One region of the Nitrincola salilacus genome, then DNA from elsewhere that is predicted to be linked to it. Evidence: predicted binding sites of a transcription regulator. Region 1 holds the regulator's gene; the other holds the start of a gene.

Evidence for each region. Region 1 encodes sigma-54, which starts transcription at its own class of promoters, with help from an activator protein. Its sites were predicted from a motif close to TGGCACNNNNNTTGCTNT; they were not measured.
Region 2: a site for sigma-54 is predicted at 5,351-5,368, ahead of glnA (glutamate--ammonia ligase). Genes of this name have one in related genera too.

The regions. Positions count from the first base shown of each region.
Region 1 covers NZ_CP176580.1:3,528,483-3,536,412, reverse strand. Annotated here, with positions in the region: gene ACK3CJ_RS16365 (YhdP family protein) at 1-2,239, shown strand, start outside; gene ACK3CJ_RS16360 (carbon-nitrogen hydrolase family protein) at 2,243-3,067, shown strand; gene yjgA (ribosome biogenesis factor YjgA) at 3,097-3,642, opposite strand; gene ACK3CJ_RS16350 (HPr family phosphocarrier protein) at 3,660-3,929, opposite strand; gene rapZ (RNase adapter RapZ) at 3,961-4,818, opposite strand; gene ptsN (PTS IIA-like nitrogen regulatory protein PtsN) at 4,822-5,286, opposite strand; gene hpf (ribosome hibernation promoting factor) at 5,314-5,604, opposite strand; gene ACK3CJ_RS16330 (RNA polymerase factor sigma-54) at 5,659-7,248, opposite strand; gene lptB (LPS export ABC transporter ATP-binding protein) at 7,292-7,930, opposite strand, start outside.
Region 2 covers NZ_CP176580.1:882,066-889,995, forward strand. Annotated here, with positions in the region: gene ACK3CJ_RS04000 (hypothetical protein) at 516-1,559, opposite strand; gene dtd (D-aminoacyl-tRNA deacylase) at 1,707-2,144, opposite strand; gene pip (prolyl aminopeptidase) at 2,152-3,102, opposite strand; gene typA (translational GTPase TypA) at 3,248-5,056, opposite strand; gene glnA (glutamate--ammonia ligase) at 5,462-6,868, shown strand; gene glnL (nitrogen regulation protein NR(II)) at 7,295-7,930, shown strand, end outside.

The DNA.
Region 1 (7,930 bases):
TGGAGAAGATCTGCATGCCTGGCTTGCTGAATCGATCATGTCTGGGTACCTGAATCAGGGAGGTTTGCTGATTCATGGTGGCACGCGTAGAGCGGCTGATCCCTCACCGATGACAGTGCAGTTGTTCTTTGATATTGAAAAAGCTGAGTTTGCTTACCAGCCGGGCTGGCCTGCAGTTGAACAGGGTGATCTGTTCATGCAGTTGTACAATGATACGCTGCGTATCGATATTCGTTCTGGCCAGATCCGGGACACGAAAATTCATTCGGGATGGGTTTATCTCCCCAGTGGCGCTGATCGCGTGCATATTGCAGCGCAGTTGGAAGGGCCTGCCCGGGATCTTGAATATTTTCTGAAACAGACTCCTTTGCGTGATGAAATCGGCGATCCACTTGATGACTGGGCATTCGGGGGCGAGCTGCAAACGCAACTGAATCTTCAGATACCGCTGAATGCACGGAAAAATCCCGACATAAATGCTGTCGCTCAAGTGACTGCGGGGAGATTGACGTCTGAGCGGCAGCGGTTGGAGCTGAGTGAGTTACAGGGTGAGCTGACCTACAGCAGCCAGAGTGGCTTGCAAGCAGAGGGGTTGGAAGGTCGCCTGTTTGGAGAGCAGATCCGAGGCAGTATAGATACCGAAGGTGATCAGCTGGGGATCAGCCTGACAGGACGAATTGATCCAGCACGCATCCAGGAGTGGTCAGATGTCAGTTTGCTGCAGTTGCTGACGGGTACTACAGACTATCATGCTCGTTTACAGGTCTGCCCACAGCAACCGGGTTGTTCGCGCTTGAATATCAATACGCTATTGCAAGGAGTGGCGGTGGATCTGCCAGCGCCTTATGGCAAAACTCCTGAAATGGAGCGCTTGCTGGAGCTCTCGATACTGCTCGATCGTGATGAGCTGACATTCAGCTATGATCAATATCTGCATGGGGTGTTTGATCTACAGATGCCGCTACGTGGGCATGTTCATCTGGGAACGGATGGTGTGACGTTGCCTGGTGGGCCGGGTATTGTGGTAGATGGGCAGATGGCACACTTATCGGAGCCTGTGATCAGATCCTTTTTGTCTTCATTCACGAGTGCGGCTGATCTTGAAATGAGCCATTCCGTATTGAGTCGGCTGGCGCTCAAAGTAGGGCGCTTTGAGGCGCGTGGTGTGTCGATTGATAATCTGGATATGGTATTGAGACCCGCGCTGGGTGGTGGTTGGCAGTTGCAGCTGACCGCTCCCAATATGACCGGTCAGTTGGCTATTCCCGAGCAGCAGGGGCAGCTCTGGCGGCTGGACCTGGCACACTTTGCTCTGATTGAGGGTATGCTGATCGGTGGTGCGGAAGAGGGGGTAGATGAGGGCGTGGAAGAGAGTGTTCCACCTGTGCCTCCGCTGTCACCTGATGATATTCCAGCCATTGATATTCATGTTTCTGAACTGATACTCGGGCAGAAGCCGATGGGTGAGTGGAAGTTGAAGTTGAGGCCTGAACAGGGCAGGGTGGCCGTCAGAGATATTGAGGGAGACCTGCAGCAGATACAGGTCAGGGGAGAGGCAACCTGGCATACTGGCAATGCACCAACCACAGGGCTGACGTTGCGCATCGAGGGCAAAGATGTCGGCGATGTACTGGAGCGATGGGAATATGGCAGGGCAATTGAGACTGAGCTGATAACTTCGGACATCCAACTGGACTGGCCCGGTGCTCCCTGGGATTTTGAACTGCCTCAGTTGTCAGGTGGGGTGGTTCTGCATGCGGAAAATGGTCGAGTGATTGAATCAGGCAACAGTTCAAACATTCTGCGCCTTTTCGGGATTCTGAATCTGAGTACGCTCTCCAGAAGGCTGCGCCTGGATTTCAGTGATCTGCTCAAGCGTGGAGTAGTGTTTGATCAGTTAACGGCTGATTACAGGTTGGATCAGGGGATAGCGCATACGCGCGCGCCACTGCAGTTGGATGGCCCATCTGCAATGATGAAACTTGAGGGTTCGTTGGATCTGATTAATGAGACTGTGGATAAGTCAATTGAGGTGCTGTTACCAGTGAGCAGCAATCTGACCATCGGTGCCGCACTGCTGGGCGCACCGCAAGTGGCTGGCGCACTGTTCATCATTGATCGAATCACCGGTGGTAGCCTTGAGAAATTGACGGCGATCCGCTATACCCTGACAGGTGACTGGGGGGATCCGCAGGTACAGTTGATTACTCCGGAAGTTGAACCGCCGATCAGGAGGTGAGTAGTGAAAGCAGGTGTCATACAGATGGTATCCGGTGCTGAGCTGGAACAGAACCTGGAGCAGGCTGAGCGGTTGATAGCTGATGCTGCCAGGGGAGCGTGCACACTGGCGCTGCTGCCTGAGAACTTTGCCATTTTCGATAGCCGCCAGATGCGCTCGGTGGCTGAACTCGAAGATACTCAGGGTAGATTGACGGAGTTTCTGACTCACAGTGCCAGGGTGTATGGCATCTGGTTAGTGGCGGGGAGTATTCCGGCGCTGCGTGATGAGTCAGGTGAAGTGCTCGACAGAGGGCGTGTACGCAGCCGCTGCCTGGTGGTGGATAGTGATGGCGAGATCTGTTGTGCCTATGACAAACGCCATCTGTTTGATGTCGATGTCGGCGATGCGCAGCAGGTCTACCGTGAATCCGACTGGATTGAGCCGGGTGGCGATGATATTCAGGTGATCGATACACCAGTCGGGCGTCTGGGGCTGAGTATCTGCTACGACCTGCGCTTTCCCGAGCATTATCAGCGCCTGTTGGCCGCCGGAGCGCAGGTGATCAGTGTTCCTTCGGCGTTTACCTGGAAAACCGGCAAGGCGCACTGGAAGCTATTGCTAAGGGCGCGTGCCTGTGAAACTCAGTGCTATGTGCTGGGAGCCAATCAGGGAGGTCGTCATAGTGAGACGCGCGAGACCTGGGGGCATTCGATGATTGTAGACCCATGGGGTAAGGTACTCGCCAGATGCAAGCAGGGGCCCGCTTTGGTTATGGCTGACATTGATCTCGAATATCTTGCTCAGATCAGGCAGCGCATGCCTGTGCAGCAGCACAGGCGTGACTGAAAAGGCTTAAGCTTGCCAGGAGCAATAGATCAGCTTTCCTGGGTGCCATCTTCCAGTTCATCCAGCTCGCGCAGATAACGGAAGAGTTTGCGCGCATGTGCCGGAGGTTTCTGCTGCTCCCTTTCGCGCTGAGCATTGCGGATCAGTTGGCGCAGATGCTGGATGTCACATCCTGCATAGGCGTCGATAAATAGCTGTATGGTATTGTTGTCACCCGTGATCAGGCGTTCACGCCAGTTCTCCAGAGCATGGAAGCGCTGATTATGCGCTTGGGTCGAGGCATCAAACATGTCCACAGCGATCTGTATCGCTTCGTTGTCTTCGGTACGCAGCAGTTTACCGAGGTATTGCATATGTCGCTTCAGCGCGATGTGGGAACTGATACGTCGGCTCTCTTCAACCGCACGGCGCATATGATCGCTCATAGATACTTTTGCCAGTTGGTCCGGGCGAAGCTCAGAGAGCTTCTTACCCAGCTCCTGCAGCGCGTGCATCTGGCGTTTGATCTCCGACTTGCTGATCTCTTCGGATTCGTCGTGCTCCAGATGCTCGTTTCCTGCCTTGCGTTTACTCATCAGTCATCTTTCCAGAATTATTCAGCTTCGTCGAAGCGGTTGTTGATCAGAGTCTCAAGCGCCTCAATTGCCGGTTGTTCATCATCGCCGTCAAGATGAAAGGTCAGCTCTGTGCCCTGGCTGGCCGCCAGCATCATCACCGCCATGATACTTTTACAGTCAGCAACACGTCCTTCCTTCTCGACTTTGATGTCGCAGGTATATTGGCTGGCTGTTGCCGTCAGCTTTGCTGCAGCGCGCGCATGCAGGCCCAGCTTGTTAATGATGGTCAGGGAGGTTTTGATCATGTTGCTGTAGGGTTCTCTGGCTTGTCGGTGATCAGGTCAGTTCGCGGTGGCGTACCTGCACATTATCCATATGCTGACTGAAATGACCAGCAAGACACTCGGCAATATACACGGAGCGATGTTGTCCGCCGGTGCAGCCTATGCCGATGGTGAGATAACTGCGGTTATCGCGTGCGAAACGGGGAATCCATTTTTCCAGAAAACCTCGCAGGTCATCCAGCATCTCCTTTACTTCCTCAGACTGCTCGAGAAATGCCTTGATCTCGGTGTCCAGCCCTGAGTATTGACGCAGTTCCGGGATCCAGTAGGGATTAGGAAGAGCGCGGACATCGAAGGTGAAGTCTACATCCAGGGGGAGGCCATGTTTGAAGCCGAAGGATTGAAACTGCAACGACAACGACTGTTCCGGTCTCTGAGCAACACGCAGCTTGATGGAGTCGCGCAGCTCATAGAGCGTCAGCCTCGAGGTATCCATACGAATATCAGCCAGGCTGGCAATCGGTTCGAGCAGTAGTCTCTCTTTTTCGATCGCTTCTTTCAGCCCCGCACCACTGCTGGTCAGCGGATGCTTACGGCGAGTGGCATTGAAGCGTTTGAGCAAAGTGGCTTCACCGGCATCAAGGTAGATAACTTCACTGCTGAGATCTGGAATCTGGCTGATACTGCGCAAAATATCCGGTACCTGACGCAAGTTGCTGACCAGATTGCGGGCATCTATGCTGACGGCCAATCGTTCAGGACGATCTGGCGCCAACAACATCTGACCAATGAGTTCCGGCAGGAGCAGGGCTGGAAGGTTGTCGATACAGTAAAAATCGATATCTTCCAGTGCCTGCAGGGCGGTGCTTTTGCCCGAGCCGGAGCGGCCGCTGAGGACGACCAGTTTCATCTGTTAACTCCCGTTACCCGAGGTGGCCACCAGCGCCTGATAAAGCGAGTGACTGTCGGTACAGTTGCGCAGAGTTTCACGCACATCGCTGTTGCTGAAAAGTTCGGCAATGCTGGCCAGAGTCTGAAGATGTTGTGCGGCTTCATTTTCCGGTACCAGCAGGCAGCACAACAGATCAACCGGTCGGTTGTCGATCGCATCGAAGTCGATGGGTTGCTCAAGTGTTATGAGCAGCGCCAGCGCTTGTTCACAGCCGGGAAGGCGGCAGTGCGGAATTGCCACACCATCACCTATCCCGGTGCTACCGAGTCTTTCGCGATTAAGCAGACCACTGAAGATTTCTTCAGTTTCCAGTCCTTCGATCTGGGCAGCGAGGGTATCGCTGGCCAGTTCGAGGACTCTTTTCTTGCTGGCCGCATCCATGTGGCATAGTGTTCTGGATTCGGTCAGCAGCTCGGAGATATGCATAGGGTAATGTCGGTCTTGGTTAGTGGGTTATTTGAAAGACTTCATTTTTTCCTTGTGCTTGATAACCTGCCGATCAAGTTTATCAACCAGCCCATCAATTGCGGTGTACATGTCATCCTGTTCATCTGTCGCAAACAGTTCTCCACCTGCTAGATGTACATCAGCTTCTGCTTTCTGGCGGGTTTTTTCAACAGTGAGGATAACCTGAACATTGGTAATGTTATCGAAATGGCGCTCCAGCTTTTCAAATTTCGCATGCACATATTCGGTCAGTGCATCAGTCAGCTCTACATGATGGCCAGTGATATTAATCTGCATAAGGCTTCTCCTTGTTGTCAGGCACGATAAGGTTTGTTCTGTGCCTGTTTGTTATTAAAGCAAACGCTTGCGCTCATTAGAAGGTGGTATGCTCAGCGCTTCGCGATATTTTGCGATAGTTCGCCTTGCGACGTTAATGCCCTGTTCTTTCAGCAGTTGAGCGATCTTGTTGTCACTCAGTGGTTTTGCGCTGTTTTCACCTGCAACCAGCTTCTTGATCAGTGCACGAATAGCGGTGGAGGAGGCGCCTTCACCGTCAGCAGTCGTGACCTGGCTGGAAAAGAAATATTTGAGCTCGAAGATGCCGCGCGGTGTATGTATGAACTTTTGCGTGGTGACCCTGGAAATGGTGGACTCATGCATGGAAACAGCTTCCGCAATGTCGTGTAGCACCATGGGCTTCATTGCCTCCTCACCGAAATCCAGAAAATCTCGCTGTCTTTCGACGATTTCGCTGGCAACCTTCAGTAGTGTGTCATTGCGGCTGAGAAGGCTCTTCAAGAACCAGCGAGCTTCCTGTAGATGACTTTTAAGATAGTTGTTATCGGCGCTGTTGTCAGCCCTTCTGATCAAATCTGCGTATTGAGTGTTGATGCGCAGTTTTGGCGAGGTGTCAGGATTCAGGGTAACAATCCACTCGTCACGGTGCTTGCTGACAATGACATCAGGGATCACATATTCAGATTGACTGGAGATGATGCTGGAGCCCGGGCGCGGATTCAGTGACTGAATCAGTGAGATGATCGATTGCAGATCATCTTCCTTGACGCGCAGTTTACGCATCAGGCTTCGATAGTCGTGGCTTGCCAGAAGCGGCAGATGATCCGAGGCCAGCTTTATCGCTTCTTTGCCCCAGGGTAGCGAGGATCCAAACTGTCGCAGCTGGATGATCAAACACTCACTGAGATCGCGAGCCGCTACGCCGGGAGGATCGAACTGCTGGATACGATGCAGAACGGCTTCTATTTCATCCAGCTCGGCATCGCCAAAATAATCAGGTTCCTGTTCTTTGAACTGCTCGAGCAGTTCTTCGGTTGAAACCTTCAGGTAGCCATCGGTGTCGATGCCGTCAATGATGGCTTCAGCGACCATGCGATCAGCATCGCTCATTGGCGTCAGATTTAACTGCCAGTTCAGATGGTCCTGCAGGGTGTCTTCGCGGGTATCATTCTCGTTGTCTGGCCAGTCGTCGGATGATGCACTACTGCTCTGCTGCTGGTATGTGTCATCCCAACTGCTGTCTGTAGCCAGTTCAGAGGGGATCTGTTCGCTCCATTCACTGTCGGTATCCGGGCCGTCAAAACTGTCATCACTCTCGGCCCGACTGTCAGTACTCTCCGTATTGCTCTTGCTGACAATCTCTGAGTTACCGGATGGCTGAAACTCATCCTTCTCATCGTAGCTTTTGCTGTCATAGCTGTCTTCGTGCGCATCTTCGTAAGAGGTGTCGTAGGATTCCTCTATCGACGCGGTCTCTGGCTCATGCTCCTCTTCGCTGACCTCCAGCAGTGGATTGTTTTCCAGCGCCTGCTGTATCTCCTGCTGCAGATCAAGCGTCGACAGTTGCAGCAGCCGTATCGCCTGCTGCAACTGAGGTGTCATCGTGAGATGCTGGCCAATCTTGAGATGTAGCGCTTGTTTCATATGCCAGTATTATCACTTGAGGTTAGACGGTGGATAGTGGTCATCATAGCCTGAACTGTTCGCCCAGATAGGCTGATCTGACCTGCTTATTCGCCATGATTGTCTCGGGATCTCCCTCTGCGAGGATGGCTCCTTCACTGACAATGTAAGCGCGTTCACAGATATCGAGTGTCTCCCTGACATTATGATCGGTGATCAGAATTCCTATACCGCGACTCTGCAGATGGCGAATCGTCTGCTTGATATCATTGACCGAAATGGGGTCAACGCCGGCAAATGGCTCATCCAGCAGTATGAAGGTGGGCTCTGTTGCCAGTGCCCGGGCAATTTCGACGCGTCTCCTTTCGCCACCCGACAGCGCCATACCGGGACTGTTGCGGATGTGCGTGATATGAAACTCCTGCAGCAGTGCTTCCAGTTGCTCTTCACGATCGGCCTTGCTCATCTCCTTGCGTGTTTCCAGAATTGCCATCAGGTTATCACGTACACTGAGCTTTCTGAAAACCGAGGGCTCCTGAGGCAGATAACCGACTCCTCGCTGTGCACGGCCATGCATCGGCATGCCTGTGACATCATCCTGATTGATACGGATATGGCCCTCATCCGCTGCCACGAGACCGACAATCATGTAGAAGCAGGTGGTTTTGCCTGCGCCGTTGGGGCCGAGGAGACCCACGATCTC
Region 2 (7,930 bases), 2.2 Mb from region 1:
ACCAGGTAAGTGATTGGTTTTTTTCTGGTATTAAATTCAATGACTGGAAAATGCATCAGCTTGGATATAGCCACATATCGATTATGGAGAATATAAGAAGAATGGCTGCACAAAGTCCAGTGCACCTGGCGAAGAAACGATCAATTGGTTTTATGTAGGGCTGAATAAGTGTTATACACAAGAAAACTGAGTGCTCTTTATTGCCTGAGTTTTGCTCAGATTTTATCTTTTTTGCTATGGATCTACGTGATGAGGCTAACGCATCGAAATAAAATATAATATTTAAGTAATGTAAAGTTGGTGGCTCTATTCCGTCACGTTTCATCTCTCGATTAATTCTAAAAATAGAGTAAAAAATTGAAACAAGCATTGTGAAAAAGGCGATCACTCCTGGAATTCCGGCTGCCAATATGATGAAATCTTCAGAAAAATTGCTTCGCAAAGAGTCAGATAATCGTACAAAATAGTCAACCATGAATAGAAACCTTGGGAGTTGTATTAAATAGCGTCATGATTCAAAACCTAACAAGGCCGTCATACAGCTTAACACCAAATTTTTCACCGGCTGATCCTCCGGCCTGTGATCCAAGGTAAGCCGCCCCCGCGATAACAACCACAATACAGCCAAGAAGAGCCCAACCTATTGGACCTGCTCCTGCCAATGCCAGTAGTGCAGATTGGCCTCCAACAGCACTTATTGCACCCCAAGAAGCCGCAACTCCCCCCACAGCCCCTAAACCAAACCCAACAATCTGCTTTGCACTTTCACGATGCCAGTTTCCATCAGCATTACTCACGCTTTTTACCTTGCCAGCTCTGATAGAAGCGTCAGCAGCCAAAGATAATGGAGTGGCGGCTTTCGACATGAACTGAGAGAAGCTTTTCAGCCGATTTGCCTGAAACAGGTCGGATACAAAAATGCGTGAGTCGGACTTAAGGCGACCACGGTTGCGACTGGCCAGAGTGATGCCTCGATTGGCATTATTGATTGCTCCGCCACGGTTTTTAGTGCGCATGATCACTGGGGAGAGCTGGGTCATTGCGCTTCTGTGTTCGCTCATCAGCACATCGTAGGCTTGGATTGCATTGCGCCTTGCAACGGCATCCCTGGCGCCTGCGCCCGGCATACCAGCTGCGGCAGGTTTTTGCACAGCGATGAGGGCATTTTCGTAGTTCACCAAGGCTTTGTGAAAATTCGAAAGGTTTTGGTATTTGGCCTTGAAGGCCGGTCCTGAAGCACCTATCAGGCTGACTACTCCGTTGAGCTCCTCTTCAGTCAGGTACTTTTCCCAGAACTCGGCTTCACGGTGCAGCTCTTCACCTTCAGCTGCCGCTGCCCGCATTAACCAGCCACGCTCATGAATAGCCTGTTGATTAAGCGTACGGACAATCGACGGTGCATAGGGTTCTGCTATATCCAGTGTAAAAGCCTGGCCTTCATAGACACGACCGTTTGCCCCTATGCTATTCACTCGGGAAAACTCTGTGAGTAGTTCGTCGTCAGCTTCTATCAGGTCAGAAATGTGGCATGCGTGGGAATTGAAATAGACGGTAGGCATGTTAATGTCCTTATTAAAAAATCATCCTTCAGGGCGGTCCGGCCCTTGTTTGCGCAAAAGAGTACTGGCTTTTGTTATAGGGATCAAGGGGAGGCTACTGGGCTCTGTCGTTTCCTGTCTCATCCAACACTTCACCCATGCAGCACTTCACCCCTCCAGCATAAAAGTCACCGGCCCATCATTAGTCAGGCTGACCTGCATGTTGGCACCGAAGCTGCCGCAGGCAACCACCGGATGAATGGCGCGAGCCTGTTCAAGGAAATAGTTGTACAGACGCTCACCTTCGGCAGGTGTGGCGCCGGAGGAGAAGCCGGGGCGCAGGCCTTTGCGGGTATCGGCAACCAGGGTGAACTGAGAGACGACCAGCAGGCCCCCACCGACCTGCTGCAGATTCAGGTTCATCTTGCCCTCTGCATCCGAGAAAATGCGATAGTTGAGCACTTTCTGCAGCAGTTTATCGGCACTGGCTTCATTATCGATCCGCTCCACACCGAGCAGCAGCAGAATCCCCTGATCTATCTCGCCGATGCGCTGGCCGTCGACATCCACGGCGGCACTGCTCACGCGCTGAATCAATCCCTTCATATCGCTGTCATGCGCTCCATTCTGCAAATTTATCGGTAGTGTGTATCAGGTTGTCGATAATACCGGGTTCAAATGCAGAGTGGCCAGCATCGCGGACGATATGCAGCTCGGCCTGAGGTAGTAATTGATAGAGTTCATACGCTTGTTTTATCGGGCAGACCATATCATAACGGCCATGTACGATGACTGTAGGAATGTCATGGATCCGCGCTGTGTCGTGCAGGATCTGATTCGTCTCGATAAAGGCCTTGTTGACAAAGTAGTGTGCCTCGATGCGCGCCATGGCCAGGGCGAAGTGCGGGTTGGCAAAATGCTCGGCCACATCCTGATTGGGGTTGAGAGTCGAGCAGCGCCCCTCCCAGACCGACCAGGCTTTTGCTGCTGACATGCGGGCTATCTCATTGTTGGATGTCAGCCTGCGGTGGAAGGCGTTGAGCAGATCGTCATGCTCCTCGGGTGGAATGGGGTGCAGATAATCCTGCCAGTAATCGGGAAAAATCGCACTGGCTCCGGATTGATAAAACCAGTTGATATCCTCATCACGGCACAGAAAAATCCCACGCAGAATCATGCCCAGCACGCGCTCAGGGTGCGCCTGGGCGTAGAGCAGGCTCAGTGTTGAGCCCCAGGAGCCACCAAACAGAAACCATTGTTCCACCGAGAGCAGGTCACGGATTTTTTCCATATCCTCAATCAGATGTGCGGTGGTGTTATCGATCAGGCTGGCATGGGGTGTGGATTGGCCGCAGCCACGCTGATCAAACAGAATGATGCGGTAGCGATCCGGGTTGAAGAAGCGGCGATGATTAGGTGAGGTTCCGCCTCCCGGCCCGCCATGGACAAACAGTACCGGAATGCCATTGGGATTGCCGGACTCCTCTATATAGAGGTTATGGCCAGAGCCGACAGCCAGTTGATAACTTTTATTGCACTGAATCTCTGGATAAAGGGTGCGCATCGGCTTTCCTTTGATGAGGGAATCAGCCAACAGTATATCACCGCTGAAAGGCATAAATAGGGGGGGTGAATGGGGGGGGAGCCCAGAAATGACAAAGGCGCTGCCGGAGAGTATCCGACAGCGCCTTTGCAGGGTAGCTCAGCGATTACTTCTTGTTACGCTTGCGCTCATTCTCTTTCAGGAACTTCTTGCGGATGCGGATGCTGTTAGGTGTCACTTCGACCAGCTCGTCATCTTCAATAAAGTCCAGTGCCTGTTCCAGCGAGAAGCGGATAGGCGGTGTCAGGACGATGTTCTCATCGGTACCGGAGGCACGTACGTTGGTCAGCTGTTTGCCCTTGGTGGGGTTAACCACCAGGTCGTTGTTACGGCTGTGGATACCGATAACCATGCCTTCGTAGACTTCGATGTTAGGGTCGACGAACAGACGTCCGCGCTCCTGCAGAGTGAACAGGGCATAACCCAGCACTTTACCGTTGACCATGGAAACCAGCACGCCATTCTGACGATTGCCCAGTTCACCCGCCTTGACCGGACCATAGTGGTCAAAGATCGAGGTCATGATGCCGGTACCGGATGTCATGGTCAGGAACTGGCTGCGGAAGCCGATCAGGCCACGTGAAGGGATCATGAAGGTAATGCGTACACGACCCTTACCATCCACTTCCATATTGGTCATGTCGCCTTTACGCTTGCCCAGATCCTCAATGACGGATCCCTGATGATGCTCTTCAACATCCAGCATGACCAGTTCATAAGGCTCGTGAATGACGCCATCCACTTCTTTCTGAATAACTTCTGGACGTGATACGCCGATCTCATAACCTTCGCGGCGCATGGACTCGATCAGAACCGACAGATGCAGTTCGCCACGACCGGATACCTTGAATTTCTCAGGGCTGTCACCCTGCTGAACGCGCAGTGCAACGTTGTGCACCAGTTCGCGCTCGAGACGATCCTTGATATTACGGCTGGTAATGAACTTGCCTTCTTTACCTGCAAAAGGTGAGTCATTGACCTGGAATGTCATGGAAACGGTCGGTTCGTCTACTGCCAGTGCCGGCAGTGCTTCAACCGTATTCGGATCGCACAGCGTATCGGATATGTTCAGCTTATCCAGACCGGTGACACAAACGATATCGCCTGCCTGGGCATCAGTGACTTCAATACGCTCCAGACCATGGTAGCCCATGACCTGCAACACGCGGCCTGAACGCAGACCTGCATGGCTGTCAACGATCTTCACCTGAGTGTTGGGCGTCAGACGGCCACGTGTGATACGACCGATACCGATAACGCCGACATAGCTGTTGTAGTCCAGTGCAGAGATCTGCATCTGCAGCGGGCCGTCGGGATCAACATGAGGCGCATCAACGTGTTCGATAATCGCTTCAAGCAGCGGTGTCATGTCTTCGCTCATGTTCTCAACATCCAGGCCTGCAATGCCATTCAGGGCAGAGGCGTAGATGATGGGGAAATCGAGCTGTTCATCAGTGGCGCCGAGGTTGTCGAAAAGATCAAAGACCTGATCAACGACCCAATCAGGGCGAGCACCGGGGCGGTCAACCTTGTTGATGACCACAATCGGGTGCAGGCCTCTGGCGAAAGCTTTCTGGGTCACGAAGCGAGTCTGTGGCATTGGGCCATCAACCGCATCGACCAGCAGCAGAACAGAGTCCACCATGGAGAGAACACGTTCAACTTCGCCACCGAAGTCAGCATGCCCCGGAGTGTCTACGATATTGATACGGTAGTCATGCCAGAGAATAGAGGTGTTTTTGGCCAGAATCGTGATACCACGCTCGCGCTCCTGGTCATTGGAGTCCATGACACGCTCTTGCCCTTCATCGCGACGATGCAGAGTACCTGACTGTTGTAGAAGTTTATCGACGAGTGTAGTTTTGCCATGATCGACGTGGGCGATGATGGCGATATTTCTTAGGTTCTGGATCACGCGCTCTACCTGGGGTCCTGTTTCGAAGGCCAACATTATACGGGACACGCGGTCAACAATCGATCACTAAAGCACTTGCTTGTCAATTATATTCTTGTCGCTCCAGGATAGGGCAGGAAAATGTGGTTTGGTATAAGCTGGTGATCAGCAATTGGGAGTTATGGAGAGCAAATTTTCTATATCGCACTGATTTGGTGCGCTCAAAAGCTGTGATGAAACATTATGGTGCACCATGAAATGGCTTGGCCCCGTAATGGGTCCCTGAAATCAAGGTGGTCAGCACTTATTTGGTGCTGGCACGGTGTTTGCTTAGTAAAAAGACAAGAGGAAGGCAAGTCGTTGCAACCGGTTTGAAGTGCCAGATCGGACTTCCGGACAACAATTCATTCAAGTGGAGAGAGTCGTATGTCAGAGCATACTCTGAATCTGATTAAAGAAAGCGGTGCAAAGTGGGTCGACATGCGTTTTACCGATTTTAAAGGTAAAGAGCAGCACGTCACTATTCCGGTATCTGATATGGGTGATTCCTTCTTTGAAGAAGGAAAAATGTTTGATGGCTCTTCAATCGCCGGTTGGAAGGGTATCAACGAATCCGACATGATCCTGATGCCTGACGACAGTGCAACAATCCTGGATCCTTTCTGCGAAGCGCCTACTGTTATCGTTCGCTGCAACATCGTTGAGCCAGCTACCGGTCAGGGTTATGACCGTGACCCACGCTCTGTTGCTCTGCGTGCTGAGCAGTACCTGAAATCTACTGGTATCGCTGATACAGCGATGCTTGGCCCTGAGCCAGAGTTCTTCGTATTTGACGAAGTTAACTGGCATGCGGATATCGGTGGCTGTGGTTACACCATCTCCTCCGAAGAAGCTTCCTGGGCATCCAGCCACAAAATTGAAGGTGGCAACACCGGTCACCGTCCACGTGTAAAAGGTGGTTACTTCCCAGTTCCACCAATCGACTCTCTGCATGATCTGCGTGCGGCGATGTGCGACGCGATGGAAGCGATGGGTCTGACCATCGAAGTTCACCACCACGAAGTAGCGACTGCTGGTCAGTGCGAAATCGGTGTGCGTGGCAACACGTTGGTGAAGAAAGCTGACGAAGTACAGATTCTGAAATATGCCGTACACAACGTTGCTCATGCTTATGGCAAAACAGCTACCTTCATGCCTAAGCCGCTGGTAGGCGACAATGGTTCAGGTATGCATGTTCACCTGTCCATGAACAAAGATGGCGTCAACATCTTTGCCGGTGACGGCTACGGTGGTCTGAGCGAAACAGCTCTGTACTATATCGGTGGTATCGTAAAACATGCCAAGGCGCTGAACGCCCTTTGCAACCCTTCTACCAACTCTTACAAGCGTCTGGTACCAGGCTTTGAAGCACCAGTCATGCTGGCTTACTCTGCCCGTAACCGTTCAGCGTCTCTGCGTATTCCTTACACCACTACGCCTAAAGCACGTCGTGTGGAAGCGCGTTTCCCTGATCCAGCTGCCAACCCTTACCTGTGCTTTGCCGGACTGCTGATGGCGGGTATCGACGGTATCCAGAACAAGATTCACCCTGGCGACCCAGCTGACAAGGATCTTTACGATCTGCCAGCTGAAGAAGCCAAGCTGATCCCGACTGTTGCATCAAGCCTGACTGAAGCACTGGATTGTCTGGAAGCAGATCACGAGTTCCTGACCAAGGGCGGCGTGTTCTCCAAGGATATGCTGGATGCTTACATCAAGCTGAAACGTGCTGATGTTGAGCGTGTCAACATGACCACTCACCCAGTCGAATTCGACCTGTACTACTCAGTTTAAGAGGCCTGCAGGCGATATCAAAAAACCTCCTCCGGGAGGTTTTTTTGTCTTGGGGGTAATGACCCTCTCCTCTGGGCTTTGCAGAGAGTAGCCCTGCAAGTAGTAGCCCTGCAAGAGTGCAGAGGAGAGGGCGGGTTATCTGATTGATTAAAAATCATATTTTTGTTGGATGCACGCTAATTGTGAGTTATGCACTATAATGGTGCATAGTGAATGTCCTTTTTTGGTGTGATGCTGCATAGGTGCCTGCCAGAGACTACGTCAGCATACTGCAGAGCTACCCCAACACTACGCCAGCACTAACGCCATAGCCCTGTCATGCCAGTTTCAGGCTGGTTTCAGGTCAGTTTCAGGCTAGTTGAGCCCGATAGTGAGTTGTGGCCTCTATTTTGCAAGATCAGTAACAAGAGATCGGAGAGTGGGTGAATGTTTCGTCACGATGTAAGTCGCCAGATACTGGAAAACCTGACCACAGCCGTACTGTTGCTGGATCAGCAGTTGTGTATTCAGTACATGAACCCGGCTGCCGAGATGTTGCTGGAGGCCTCTTCGCGGCGCCTGTTGAACCGGCCCTTTGAAGAGTGGTTGTCACCCTGCAAGGAGGATCTGGAGGTGTTGCGTGAGTCTTTCCGTACCGGGCATCCCTACAGCAAGCGTGAAGCCAGACTGATCACTCAGGCAGGGCAGGAGCTGATCGTGGATTACAGCGTTAACCCCATGTCCCACAAGGGATTGCTGTTGGAGATTCAGGCCAGAGATCGTCTGATGCGCATCGAACGCGAAGAGGAACTGCTGACCCGACATGCCACGGCGCGTTCACTGGTTCGCGGACTGGCGCATGAGATCAAGAATCCGCTGGGCGGAATTCGGGGTGCGGCGCAACTGCTGGAGCGGGAGCTGGATAACGAGGAGCTGCACGATTACACCCGCGTTATCATCGACGAAGCGGATCGCCTGCGCAATCTGGTGGATCGTCTGCTGGGTCCGCACAAGCTGCCGCGCATTGAGGACGTCAATATCCATGCGTTGCTGGAGCGGGTTTGCAGCCTGGTCAGTGCCGAA